Regions from separate parts of the Acuticoccus sediminis genome, predicted to be linked through region 2. Evidence: riboswitches for the same ligand, from Rfam matches in the RefSeq annotation. Region 2 holds a riboswitch; the other holds the start of a gene.

Region 1 (7,028 bases), on a different contig from region 2:
TCGGCGAGTCCGGCGCGGGCAAGTCGCTGACGGGGGCGGCCATCATCGGCCTCCTCGACCCGCCGGGCCGGATCGCGGAGGGGCAGATCCTGCTGGAGGGCAAGCGCATCGACGACCTGCCGCCTGAGGCGATGCGCAGGATCCGCGGCCGGCGCATCGGCATGGTGTTCCAGGACCCGCTGACGAGCCTCAACCCGCTCTACACCGTCGGCCGCCAGATCACCGAGACGATCCGCACCCACCTCGGGCTCGGCCAGAGGGCGGCGCGCAAGCGGGCGATCCAGCTCCTCGACGAGGTCGGCATCCCGGCCGCCGGCAGCCGCATCGACGCCTACCCGCACCAGTTCTCCGGCGGCATGCGCCAGCGCGTCGTCATCGCCCTCGCGCTGGCGGCGGACCCGGTGATGGTGATCGCCGACGAGCCGACCACCGCGCTCGACGTCTCGGTGCAGGCCCAGATCATCGGCGTCCTGAAGCGCATGTGCCGCGAGCACGGCGCCTCGGTCATGCTGATCACCCACGACATGGGCGTGATTGCCGAGACCGCCGACAGGGTGTGCGTCCTCTACTCGGGCCGCATCGCCGAGATCGGGCCGGTGCGCGACGTGGTGCAGCACCCGCAGCACCCCTACACGGCGGGCCTGATGGGCTCGATCCCCAAGCTCGACCACGCCGACCCGCGGCTGAAGCAGATCCCCGGCTCGATGCCGCGCCTCGACCGGATCCCGGCCGGCTGCCCGTTCAATCCGCGCTGCTCCGAGGCGTTCGCCAAGTGCATCCTGTCGCGGCCAGAGCCGATGCCGGTCGACAACTCCCGCGTCGCCTGCTGGCTGCGCGAGCCGCCGGTCGACGCCACGACGCGGTGGGAGGAGCCGGCATGAGCGAGGTCGCCGCCACCACCGCGACCGACTGGACCGCGGCGGCCATCGCGCCGGCCGCCACCAACCCGGGCGAGGTCATCGTCAGGGTCGAGCACCTGTCCAAGGTGTTCGACGTGTCGGCACCCTGGCTCGACCGGGTGGTGAACTTCCAGAAGAAGCAGCTCCTTCAGGCGGTGTCGGACGTCTCGTTCGAGATCCGCCATGGCGAGACCTTCGCACTGGTCGGCGAGTCCGGGTCGGGGAAGTCGACGATCGCCAAGATCGTCGTCGGCCTGCTGTCGGCCACCCGTGGGGAGGTCGTGGTGGAGGGGGTCCCGGTGGGGCGCGATTCTGCCGCGCTGCGCCAGCTCCGGCGGCGGATGCAGATGATCTTCCAGGACCCCTACGCGAGCCTCAATCCGCGCATGCGGGTGGACAGGATCATTGCCGAGCCGATCCGCGCCTTCGGCCGCGCCAAGGGGCGCAGCGTGCCGGAACTGGTGGCGGAGATCCTCACCGGCGTCGGCCTCGACCCGCGCGACGGGCAGAAGTTCCCGCACGAGTTCTCCGGCGGGCAGCGCCAGCGCATCTGCATCGCCCGGGCGATGGCCTCGAGCCCGACCTTCCTCGTCTGCGACGAGCCCACGTCGGCGCTCGACGTCTCGGTGCAGGCGCAGATCCTCAACCTGATGCGCGACCTCCAGGACGCGGAGGATCTCACCTACCTCTTCATCAGCCACGACCTCGCGGTCGTGCGGCATATGGCGACGCGAATCGGCGTCCTCTACCTCGGCAGGCTGGCCGAGGTGGCGCCGGCCAAGGGCCTCTTCGAGACGCCGCGCCACCCTTATACGCAGATGCTCCTCGGCGCGGTGCCGGACCTCGACATGTCGGGCCGCGAGAGGGTCCCGGTCGTGGGCGAGATCGCCAACCCGATCAGCCCGCCGCCCGGCTGCGCCTTCCACCCGCGCTGCCCGCTCGCCAACGAGCGCTGCCGTGTCGAGCGGCCGGAGCTGCTGGCGGCGGGGCCGGGCATGGCCGCCTGCCACGCGGTGGAGGAGGGGCGCGCCTGACCGCGCGCGTCCGCCGGCATGACCGCGCGACCGGTTGTTTGGCCGGCGCGCCCGTGTTAGGCGCCTCGGCCATGACCGAGAGCCCCATTCGCTGACGGGCCGGCCGTTGCCAGAGCCACCGACCATGCACGGGCGTCCGCCTCCTCCCGACCTCGTCATCCGCCCCGAAACCGAAAACGACGACGACGCCGTCGAGGCGATCTACCGCGTCGCGTTCGGCCCGGGCCGCTATTCGCGAACCGCCTACCGGCTGCGCGAGGGGATCGCGCACGACCCGCGCGTCTCCTTCGTGGCCGACCGCAGCGGGCTGGTCATCGGGGCGATCCGCCAGACGGCGGTGATGGTGGGGGGACGGCCGGCCTACCTTCTCGGCCCGCTGGCGGTCGCCGAGACGGCGGCCAAGCAGGGCATCGGCCGGACGCTGCTCACCCGCTCCATCGAGGCCGCCGCGGCAACGATGGCCGATGCACTGGTTCTCGTCGGCGACCCGGCGTTCTACGCGCCGTCCGGCTTCGAGCAGGTGTGGGACGAGATCGTCATGCCGGGCCCGGTCGAGCGGCACCGGCTGATGCAGCGGCCGATGCGCGGGCGCGTGCACGGCAGGCTCCTGGCCGATCCATGGCCGGAGGTGGCGCCGGAGCCGCTCGCCCCGCGGGAGGCGCCGGCGGCGACCTGAGCGAGGAGGGGGGCCGTGGGTGGGCCCGTCCTCGCTTCGACACGGGGCCGAAGAAGAAGGGCCGGACGAAGAAAGGCGGGTGCCGGAGCACCCGCCGGGCGGCCTCAGGCCGGGCTGTAGACGCGGCGGTTGACCAGCGCGGTACCGCCGAGGAGGCTGGCGCCGGTCTTTGCGGCGGCGAGCACCGCGAGGTCGGCCAGCGGCTCGATCAGCACCACCAGCATGTATGCGCCGCCGAAGCTCGCGACATTGGCGAGGTTCTCGGCGCCGAAGCCCTGGCCGTAGAACGCCCAGAAGGCGACCCAGGCGACGATGCCGCCCTGGTAGGCCGTCGACAGCGCCAGCGCCTGAGCGTAGCTCACCTCGACGTAAGGGGTCTTCGCCGGGATGATCCGCTTGGCGAGCAGGCTGACCGCGCCGAGCGGCACGATGAGCGTCGTGACGTTGATGAAGTACTGCGGCAGGTCGTACGGGGCGAAGAAGAGGCCCTGGATGAGGAGGCCGCCGGCGAGGCCGATGGCCGCCGGACCGGCGCCGAAGATCAGGAAGATCGTCGAGCCGAGGATGAGGTGCACCTCGGAGACGCCGACCGGATAGTGCGGCAGCACCTCGAAGAAGACGAAGACCGCGATGGTCGCGAGGACGGATCGCGTGAGGAAGGCGACCGGGCCGTCCTGGCGGATCGTGTCGAGCGCGAGCTTCGCGCCGATGACGGCCGAAGCCGCCGCTGTTCCGACGGCAAGCGCCATCTTGGCGCCGTAGACGACGCCGGGTTCGATATGCATGGTTCCACCTTTCTGCACCCACCGTGCAAACGGGGTTCGAGGACGCGGGCGGGAGCCCGCACGGCCGATGGCAGGTGTCCTGGCTTGCGGGTCGCTGCTCGATCCCACCTTCCCAGCCGCGCCCTTCGGGGTGCCGCCAGTGGTGTCACGGGATGTCGCTCGCCGCTCACAGTTGCGGGGGCAGCCACGGATTCGGTCCCTGTTGGGTACGCCACACCGTGTTCCCTTTTCACCCGCCCCATGCGTCTGCCGGAGCGGGAGCCATCGCGGGACAAAATCCCGCAGGCGGGTCCAGGATGCAAGCCTTAGTTCCCGGGACGGTGATCACGGCCGCGCTGTCGGTGGACACGGCGCGACGAAGCTAACGATAACGCATAGGCTGCTCTTTCCATTTTGCGTCGGCGGACGGTAACGTCGCGTGACATCACAACAGACGAGCCCGACATGACGCGTTTTGCGCCACTCCTCGCTTTGACCGCCGCCGCCGCTCTGATGACCGGCCCCGCCAGCGCTCAGGACCCGACGAAGGCCTGCTTCGTCTACGTCGGCTCGATCGGTGACTTCGGCTGGACCTACCAGCACGACCAGGGCCGCCTCGCCGTCGAGGCCGCGTACGGCGACAAGGTCGAGACCGCGTATCTGGAGAACGTCGCCGAGGGGGCGGACGCGGAGCGGGCGATCGAGCGTCTGGCACGGTCGGGCTGCGACATCGTCTTCACGACGTCGTTCGGCTTCATGGACGCCACCAACCGCGTCGCCCGCCGCTTCCCGGACATCAAGTTCGAGCACGCGACCGGCTACAAGCGCGAGTATCCGAACGTCTCGACATACAATTCGAAGTTCTACGAGGGCCGCTACGTGATCGGCCAGATCGCGGCGCAGGTGTCGAAGACCGGCACCGCCGGCTACATCGCCTCCTTCCCGATCCCCGAGGTCGTGCGCGGCATCAACGCCTTCCTCCTCGGCGCGCAGTCCGTGGACCCGGACTTCAAGCTGAAGGTCATCTGGGTGAACACCTGGTTCGACCCGCCGCGGGAGGCGGACGCGGCGCGCGCGCTGATCGACCAGGGGGTCGACATCATCACCCAGCACACCGATTCGACCGCGCCGATGCAGGTTGCGGCCGAGCGCGGCGTGCATGCCTTCGGCCAGGCCTCCGACCAGATCGAGTTCGGCCCCGAGACGCAGCTCACCGCGATCGTCGACGACTGGGCGCCCTACTACATCGAGGAGGTGGGCGCGGTGATGAACGGCACCTGGAAGCAGCAGGACACCTGGCACGGCCTCGCCGAGGGCAACGTCTCCATGGCGCCCTACACCAACATGCCGCCCGAGGTCGCCGCGAAGGCCGAAGAGACGGCGAACGCGATCGCCTCCGGCGCGCTCGAGCCGTTCACCGGCCCGATCAACAAGCAGGACGGCTCGGTGTGGCTGGCGGAGGGGCAGGAGGCGAGCGACGGCGAACTCCTCGGCCTCAACTTCTACATCGAAGGCGTCGACGGGCAGCTACCGCAGTAATCGCCCGGACGACCACGGGTCAGGACGATCGTCCTGACCCGCGCAGCGCCTGTGGCCAAACGGCCGCCGGCGCTTGCCGTGCGTTTCAGACGAGACATACTTTGGCATCGCCGCCCTCGACATCGCCGGGGGCGGATGGCCCGGGCGACCGTGCCGCGCGCCGGAGGGAGGAGAGTCGGGCACCATGCGCCTCGCGCTGATCACGCCGAGCTTCAGCCGAGACCACCCGCTGTGCGTCGACCTCTGCCGCTCGATCGACACCTACCTCGCCGACGACATCGAGCACGTCCTCATCGTCCCGGAGGCGGACAAGGCCCTGTTCGCCCCGCTCGCCGGCCCTCGCCGGCGCATCATGACGGACGAGGAGGTGCTGCCGACGACGCTCTGGAAGCTGCCGCTCCCGACCCGGATCGGCATCCCCGGCGTCTGGCACAAGCGCATCCGCACGCTCTACCTGACGCCGAAGCTCAGGGTGACGCGCGGCTGGCTGGTCCAGCAGGTGGTCAAGATGTCGGCGCACCGGGTGTCGGACGCGGAGGGCTTCGTCTTCGTCGACTCCGACATCGCCTTCGTGCGCCCCTTCGGCACGGACACGTTCGTCCGGGACGGCAAGCTGCGCTTCCTGTACGAGCCGGACTGCATCTACCAGTGGGTGGACCAGTACACGCGGTGGCAGGACGTCGCCTGCGATCTCCTCGGCATCGACCGCTTCCCGTTCGCCAACGACAACTACATCGGTGCCGGGATCTGCTGGCGGCGGGACCGTCTCGCCGAGGTGCGCGACCGGATCGAGGCGACCGCCGGGCGCCCCTACCACGAGGTGCTCCTCGGTCAGACCTCGTTCGCCGAATACGTCATCTACGGCACCTACTGCCGGCACGTGATCAAGGGCGACACGGGCCACTACGAGACGCCGCGGAGCTTCTGCCTCGGCGACTGGGTGTTCGACACGTCCGACCCGTCCGGCTATTCGGCGTTCGTCAACGGGCTGGCCGACGACCACGTCGCGGTCCTCATCCAGTCGACGAACGAATGGCCGACCGAGCGGCGGCGCGCGGCGATCGACGCGATCCGCCAGAACGCCGGGCTCGCGGCATGAGCGGGCGGGCGGTGCGCGCGGCCACCCGCCGCGTCCTGCGCCGCCTCGCGCTCGCCCTGGCGGTCGTCGCCGGTGCCACGCAGCCCCTGCTGGCGCAGACGCCCTATTCGAACGCGGAGCTGATCGACGGCTTCATGCTGACGGTCTTCGGCGCGGAGGTCGGCAACACGGCGCGCGATCTCGAGGCGGCGAGCGTCGTCAAGAAGTTCGAAGGGCCGGTCCATTACTCCATCGTCTCGATGGCCAACGAGGACTACTCGGGGAGCGTCCGCGCGTTCCTGCGCGACCTGTCGCGCGCCGTCGACGGGCTGACGCTGAGCGAGGCGGCGGCGCCCCGGATGGCCGACATGGTCATCTTCATGGTCGACCGGAACGACTACGTGCCGACGATCCGCAGCGAGGTCTGGCCGGGCGTCGATACCGGGTTCCTCGAGGAGAACGCCTGCTCGGCGGTGATCGCGGCGCGCCCGTCCGGCATCGAGCGGGCGTTCGTCTTCCTCGTCGCGGACGAGGGCTTCGTGCCGCTCTCCCACTGCATGGTCGAGGAGATCTCGCAAAGCCTCGGGCCCGCCAACGACAGCGACGACCTGCCGGACTCGATCTTCAACGACTCGTCCGAGGTGAACGTCTTCGGTGTGTTCGACTGGTATATCCTGAACATGCTGTACGACCCGCGGGTGCGTCCGGGCATGCGGATCGACGAAGTCGCCGCCGTCCTGCCGGATGTGATCGCCGATGCGAGGACCCGGCTGCCGTCAATCATGGCGACGCGCCCGGCCATTGCAGCTCACGCATCTTTTACCCCGCCGTAACTATTTCGCCACAATCGCCGGAAATTAAACTTCCTCTCGCCACTGTGAGTAGGAGTTCTGACCCAGGGCGAACATATCATGGTGGCGTATGCGAAGAGCAGTCCGCAGAGCGAGGGGTTGTGCCGTATGTCCAAACGTTACCGTTATCTGACGAGCGGCGCGATCGGCGCCGCGCTCATGCTGGGCTCGATCTATCCCGCAGCCG
Region 2 (7,028 bases):
AAGGTCTCGACCACCAGCATCGCCTGCACGTCGCCGATCACGACGTTGCAGCGCACGCCCCGCGCCTGCGACTCGGCCAGATCCGCGAGGCGCCGCTCGACGGCCGCGCCGACCGGCCGCACGCCGTCCGGACCGCCGTAGGCGAAGAGGCCGGTGGCGATCAGGCGCCGTGCCGACGCCGCGTCGCACTGCAGCAGGCCGCGCATCAGACGGGCCACGATGGACCCGCATCGGCCCGGTGTGCCCGGGGCGAGCCCGGTGGCGCCGCGCGCGCCGGTCCCGTCGTCGAGACCATCATATCCGGGGACTGCGACGGCGACGAAGTCTGCCTTCTGGGGAAAGGGGATCACGTTCATAGCCTGTCCTCCCAAGTCGGAGGTCGGACGACAGTCGGTGTCTCCCGAGGGCGGCACACGCATCGTCAGCGCTCCATCTGGACAATCTGAATGCCAGGGAACGTTAGGCCCGGGTGGCGCAATGCAGCGTGACACAACCGTGAATCACGCGCATACGATTTAAAATTATTGCGTCAGAATCAGCATTTTCGATCGATTTTAGAACTTCGACGTGATTTTTCGTGCCGACGGTTGCGCTTCGTGACCCATTCCGCGCCCGTGAGCCGGGTCGATGATGGGCCATACTATCTCTCGCACCGCTTCGTCCGCCGACCCACTCCCATAGGGGGCTTCCGGGCCGGTGCGGGAAAAACGTGAACGGGCGGCAGGGCGTGTCGGAACGCAGCGGAGACAGTGCGGAGCAAAGCTGTTAGGGGTTCCGCGCGATGGGGCAGCGGCATGACATAGCGGCGGACCGGATGTCGGTCCCGGCGGCGTTTCGGGCGCTTCGGCGGCCGCTCGTCACGCTCTGCGCCGTCCTGCTGTTCGCGAACGTGTGGATCCCGGCCTTCAGCGTCGGGGTGCTGTCGCCGGGGCTGATCTGTCACGGCGCCGGCCCCGTCACGCCGGATGCCGGCGGCAAGACCACCGGTCCCCGGTTCCAGAGCTGCTGCTTCTCCGCCGTCGTCGCCTTGATGCCGGAGGCGGTGCCGACGCTGACCGTCCGCGCCGCTCCCGGCACGCAGCAGCCGTCACGCCTCGTCGCCGCGGTCACGGGACCGGCCGCGCCGCATGCCTTCCGCATCCGGGCTCCACCGATCTCCTGAGACACGACTGCACGTCGTCCGGACCGCACCGCGGCGTCCGGCAAATTGCTCGTTTCCTCAGGAGAAAACCATGTCCAACACCCGCATTCTGGGCGGGGCGACGGCGCTCGCCGCGCTCCTCGCCACGACACTGCCTGCGCTCTCCCACGCCACGTTCGAGATCGGCGAAGCGCCGGCCAACTCGACCTACAAGGCGGTCCTGCGTGTTCCGCACGGCTGCGACGGCCAGCCCACCAACACCGTCTCCGTCCGCATCCCGGAGGGCTTCATCGACGTGAAGCCGATGCCGAAGGCCGGCTGGACGCTGTCGACGAAGACGTCCGACTACGCCAGAACCTACGATCTGTGGGGCAGCGACGTCTCGTCGGGCGTCACCGAAGTGGTGTGGAGCGGCGGCGATCTGCCGGACGAGTACTACGACGAGTTCGTCTTCCGCGGCCGCATCACGGGCTTCGAGGCCGGTACCGTGCTGCCCTTCAAGGTCGTGCAGGAGTGCCCCGACGGGCAGGTCGCCTGGGTCAACGTCGCCGCGCCGGGCGAGGACGCGCACGACATCGACCACCCCGCGCCGACGGTCACCATCGCGGCGTCCGACGCGCCCGCGCCCGCGCACGGCCATGGTCAGGGTCATGCTCACGGCGAGCAGGCGGCGGCCGTGCCCGCGACGCTCGACATCGAGACCGTATGGATGCGCCAGCCGCCTCCGGGGGCGTCGGTCGCCGGCGGCTACCTCACCGTGACCAACACCGGCGACACCGACGACACGCTCCTCGGCGGAACCATCGGCTTCGCCAGGACCGTCGAGGTGCACGAGATGGCGGTCACCAACGGGGTGATGACGATGCAGGAGGTCGAAGGCGGCCTCGTCATACCGGCAGGCGAGACCGTGACGCTGGCGCCGGGCGGCTACCACCTCATGATGCTGGGCCTCTCCGGTGCGCCCAAGGCCGGCGAAACGGTGCCGATCACGCTCCGGTTCGAGCATGCCGGCCCCGTGGAGCTCATGATGGAGGTCGCACCCATCGGCGCCACCAAGCCGGCCGGCGGCGGTCACGGCGGCATGAACCACGGTGAAATGAAGCACGGTGAAATGAAGCACGGCGGAATGGATCATGAGGGGATGAACCACACCGCCAAATAGCGGCAATGGCCGGGCGGCGCCCGGTCCTCCATGGCGGACGTGGCCGAAGTGTCACGTCCGTTGCGCAACGCGTTCAGATCGTTGCGCCCCCGGATCAAGTATGTGACCTTCCGCGCGACGGTTCCTTCCGAGGATCAAAAGGGAACGCAGTGATGGCTTTGGCCGGACTCTGCGGCTGCCCCCGCAACTGTGAGCGGTGACGTCTCCGTCGACATGCCACTGGGCCGGTCAGGTCTGGGAAGGCGACGCGAGACGGACGACCCGCGAGCCAGGAGACCTGCCGTCGCATAGCGGTCACGCGCGGGATCGTCGGACGGGGTGTGTCGACGGGAGATGATCGGTGCGGACGTTCGCCAGGCGGCGGGGTCCGGACGGCCTTCGATCGCGGTGACGTTTTGGTACGTGCCGCACGAGGTCCCGATGCGCCAACCCGTCTTCGGTTGTTCCAGCCGATTCGCTCTCCCGCTTGCCTGCGCCGCCGCGCTCGCCGCCATCCCGGCCCATGCCCCCGCTTATGCTCAGGACGGAACGTCCGGCGTGATCTCCCTCGAGGAGATCGTCGTGACGTCGAACCTCACCCCGACCGCCGAGCGCGCCGTCGGCAGCGCCGTCACCATCATCGACGAGACGGAGCTGGAGGACCGCAAGGTCCGCGTCGTCGCCGACGTCCTGCGCACGGTCCCGGGCGTTACCGTCAACCGCACCGGCGTCGTCGGCAACCAGACGCAGCTCAGGATCCGCGGCGCGGAGAGCAACCAGACCCTCGTCATGATCGACGGCATCGAGGTCAACGATCCGTCGGGCGGGTCGGAGTTCGATTTCGCGCACCTCCTCACGCAGGGCGTCGCCCGCATCGAGGTCCTGCGCGGTCCGCAAAGCGCGCTCTACGGGTCGGACGCCATCGGCGGCGTCGTCAACATCGTCACCCGGCGCGCCGACGGGACCCCGACGGCATCCGGCTTCTTCGAGGGGGGGACGCGCGCAACCGCCTCCGGCGGGCTCTCGGCCGGCGGCAGCGTCGGCAAGTTCGACTACTTCGCCTCGTTCGGCGGGCTCCGCACGGAGGGCTTCTCCAGCGCCGCCGAGTGGAAAGGCAACCACGAGAAGGACGGCTACGAGAACGTCACCGCCTTCGGCAAGATCGGCTTCCAGCCCATCGAGGCGCTGCGGTTCGACGCCGTCGGCAGGCTCACCTCCTACAGCGCCGAGAGCGACGACTTCATCGGCGGGATCGGCCCGGTGGACGGGGACGGAAGCTCGGAGGGCCTGCAGCTCTTCGGCCGCGCCCAGGCCCGGCTCGACCTCTGGGACGGACGCTGGCGCCACACCGCGGGCGTCGCCCGCTCCCGGTTCGACAACGACTATCTGGACGGCGGCATCGTCACGAGTTCCTACCTCGGCACCCGCACCAAGTTCGACTACCAGTCGGACCTCTCGCTCGAGACGCCGGCCGCGTCGGCCACGCACGATCTCACGTTCCGCCTGGAGCACCAGATCGACGCGGCGGAGGTGGACGGCTACTCCACGTTCGACCGGTCCGTCGGCGAGACGAGCGTGGTAGGCCAGTACCGCCTCGGCGTCTGGGACCGGCTGTTCCTGACCGGGAGCCTGCGCCACGACGTCAACGAGCTGTTCGACGACGCCACCACCTACCGCCTCACCGCCGCCTACAACATAGACGAGACCGGCACGAAACTGCGGGCGAGCTACGGCACCGGCGTCAAGAACCCGACGCTCTTCGAGCTCTACGGCTACACCGATACCTACCACGGCAACCCCGACCTGAAGCCGGAGGAGGCGGCCGGCTGGGACGTCGGCATCGACCAGTGGCTCTGGCGCGAGCGGCTGATGGTCCAGGCGACCTACTTCAACCAGCGCATCACCGACCTCATCCAGGGGAGCGGCGAGACGTCGGTGAACGTCGCCGGCACCTCCGAGATCCACGGCGTGGAGCTCGCGGTCGCCGCGACGCCCGTCGAGGGACTCACGCTCCGGGGGAGCTACACCTACACCGACGGCGAGGACGCGCGCGGTGTGCGCCTGACGCGCCGGCCGATGCATCAGGCGAGCCTCGACGCGAACTACCGCTTCTGGCAGGAGCGGGCGAACGTGAACATCGAGCTTCTCTACACCGGTGAGCAGACGGACCTGTTCTACAATGCCGATTACTCGACGCGGGTCGTCGACCTCGACCCCTATGTCGTCGTCAACGCGGCCGCGTCGTGGGACATCAACGAGAACGCGCAGGTCTATGGCCGTGTCGAGAACCTCTTCAACACCCGCTACGAGCAGGCATACGGCTACGGCAGCCCCGGCTTCAGCGCCGTCGCCGGCCTGAGGCTCTCGTTCTGATGCGCCGCCCGCTCGCCATCGCCGTCCTCTGCGCCCTGGCGCTGCCCCACGGGGCGCGGTCCGACGAGGCGGTGGACGCGGCGGAGGGCGGGCGCCGGATCGTGTCGCTGAACCTTTGCGCCGACGAGCTGCTGATGCGACTGGTGCCGGACGAGGTCGCCTCGGTCACATGGTTCGGGAAGGACCACGCCGCTTCCACTGTCGCCGCGAAGGCGGCCGCGATCCCCGCCAACCACGGCCTCGCGGAGGAGGCGGTCGCCTTCGACCCGGACCTCGTCGTCGCCGGGCGCTACACCGCGCAGGCGGCGGTGTCGTTCCTGGAGCGCATCGGCGTCGACGTCTTCGTCATGGACGTGCCGGCGACGCTCGACGAGGCGCGCCGGTCGATCCTCGACCTCGCCGACCGCCTCGGCGTGCCGGAGCGCGGGGCGGCGCTGGTCGGCGAGATGGACGAGGCCATGGCGCCGCTCCAGGCGGATATCGGGCGCCCCCGCGCCCTGGTCCTCAACCCGAACGGCTTCACCGCCGGCGCGCACTCCATCGCCGGAGAGCTCATCGCCCGCGCCGGCCTCGACAACTCCGCGCAGGACCTCGGCGTCTCCGGTTACGGCGCGGTGCCGCTGGAGACGGTCATCCTCGGCGACGTCGACGTCCTCATCGTGGACGCCGAGCCCGAGGCGCTGCCGTCCCTCGCGACCGACATCCTGCGCCATCCGGCGCTGCGCGACATGCAGCGGCGGATCGTGACGGCGAGGGTCCCCGCGCGCCTCTGGACCTGCGCCGGCCCGCAGATGGGGGACGTGGTGACGATCCTCGCCGAGGCGGCCCGCCGCGCGCGGGCCATGAGGGCGGTCCGATGACGGGGAGGGGCCTCCTCGCCGGGCTGGCCGGCCTGACGCTGGCGCTCGCCGCGCTCTCCACGGCGGTGGGCTATGCCTCGCTCGATATCGGGGCGGCGTTCGGCGACTGGTTCGCCGGGCGGGAGAGCCTCGGCCGGATCGTCCTCGTCGAGCTGCGCCTGCCGCGCGCGGTGATGGGCGTTCTGGTCGGCTTCAGCCTCGGCATCGTCGGTGCGGCGATGCAGGGGCTGCTGCGCAACCCGCTCGCCGATCCCGGTATCATCGGCGTCTCGGCCGCCGCGGCACTCGGGGCCGTGGCGACGTTCTACTCCGGACTCGCGGCCACCTTCGCGCTGGCGCTCCCGCTGGGCGGCATCGGCGGCGCCTTTCTCGGCACGCTCGCCATCTACGCCCTCGCCGGGCGGCGGACCGGGACCACCGGGCTGATCCTGGCCGGCGTCGCGCTGTCCAGCCTCTGCGGCGCGCTGACCTCGCTGGCGCTCAACCTGTCGCCCAATCCCTACGCAGCGCTCGAAATCATCTACTGGCTGATGGGTTCGCTCGCGGACCGGAGCTGGCAGCATGTCGCGCTAGCGGCTCCGCTGATGGCGGCCGGCTGGTTCGTGACGATGCGCGCCGCCTCCGGGCTCGACGCGCTCACCCTCGGTGAGGCGACGGCCGAGAGCCTCGGCTTTCGGATGCGGTCGCTGCGGCTCAAGGTCATCGCCGGCGCGGCGCTGGCCGTGGGGAGCGCGGTGGCGGTCTCCGGCGCCATCGGCTTCGTCGGGCTGGTGGCGCCGCACGTGATGCGGCCGCTGGTGGGGCATCGTCCGGGCCGGCTCCTCCTCGTCAGCGGCCTCGCAGGCGCCGCGCTCACCGTGGGGGCCGACATCGCCGTGCGCCTCCTCCCGATGCGTCCGGAGCTGAAGCTCGGCGTGGTGACGGCGCTCATCGGCGCGCCGTTCCTGCTGGCCCTCATCCTGCGCCTCCGGAGACCGGCATGACGCTCGAAGCGCGGGACGTCGACGTCGTCAGGGGTGGACGCGCGGTCCTCTCCGGCGTGAACCTCACCCTCCGGCCGGGCGAATTCGTCGGGCTGATCGGCCCGAATGGCGCCGGCAAGTCCTCCCTCGTGGAGGTGCTGGCCGGTCTCGCCCGGCCGGCCCGGGGCGTGGTCGCGATCGACGGGCGCCCGCTGTGTGCGCTGCGGCCGCGCATGCTGGCGCGCACCGTCGCCTACCTTGCCCAGGGCGCGACGATCGACTGGCCGATCCGTGTGGCCGAGGTGGTCGCCCTCGGCCGCCTGCCGCATGGCGAACGGGCCGGGGCGGTGAGCGCTGCCGTCGATCGGGCGATGGCGGCGGCGGACGTCCTCGCCCTCGCCGGGCGGCGGGCCGACGCGCTATCGGGCGGCGAACGCATGCGGGTGCTGCTGGCGCGGGCGCTGGCGGTGGAGGCGCCGTTCCTCTTCGCCGACGAGCCGCTCACCGCGCTCGACCCGTTCCACCAGCTTCACGCCATGGAACTGCTGCGC

Evidence for each region. Region 2 has a riboswitch for cobalamin ahead of DLJ53_RS19340 (TonB-dependent receptor plug domain-containing protein). Riboswitches for the same ligand answer to the same signal wherever they lie in the genome.
Region 1: it holds a riboswitch for cobalamin, as region 2 does, so the genes downstream of both, DLJ53_RS06150 (energy-coupling factor ABC transporter permease) here and DLJ53_RS19340 (TonB-dependent receptor plug domain-containing protein) in region 2, are expected to answer to the same signal.

What each region holds. Positions count from the first base shown of each region.
Region 1 covers NZ_QHHQ01000001.1:1,417,431-1,424,458, forward strand. The annotation lists gene DLJ53_RS06135 (ABC transporter ATP-binding protein) at 1-881, shown strand, start outside; gene DLJ53_RS06140 (ABC transporter ATP-binding protein) at 986-1,933, shown strand; gene DLJ53_RS06145 (GNAT family N-acetyltransferase) at 2,058-2,609, shown strand; gene DLJ53_RS06150 (energy-coupling factor ABC transporter permease) at 2,714-3,394, opposite strand; cobalamin riboswitch at 3,447-3,675, opposite strand; gene DLJ53_RS06155 (BMP family ABC transporter substrate-binding protein) at 3,839-4,912, shown strand; gene DLJ53_RS35120 (DUF6492 family protein) at 5,097-6,011, shown strand; gene DLJ53_RS35125 (DUF2927 domain-containing protein) at 6,008-6,823, shown strand; gene DLJ53_RS06165 (L,D-transpeptidase) at 6,950-7,028, shown strand, end outside.
Region 2 covers NZ_QHHQ01000004.1:249,073-256,100, reverse strand. The annotation lists gene DLJ53_RS19355 (helix-turn-helix transcriptional regulator) at 1-356, opposite strand, end outside; gene DLJ53_RS19350 (DUF2946 family protein) at 815-1,162, shown strand; gene DLJ53_RS19345 (DUF1775 domain-containing protein) at 1,233-2,303, shown strand; cobalamin riboswitch at 2,405-2,602, shown strand; gene DLJ53_RS19340 (TonB-dependent receptor plug domain-containing protein) at 2,724-4,655, shown strand; gene DLJ53_RS19335 (ABC transporter substrate-binding protein) at 4,655-5,515, shown strand; gene DLJ53_RS19330 (FecCD family ABC transporter permease) at 5,512-6,498, shown strand; gene DLJ53_RS19325 (ABC transporter ATP-binding protein) at 6,495-7,028, shown strand, end outside.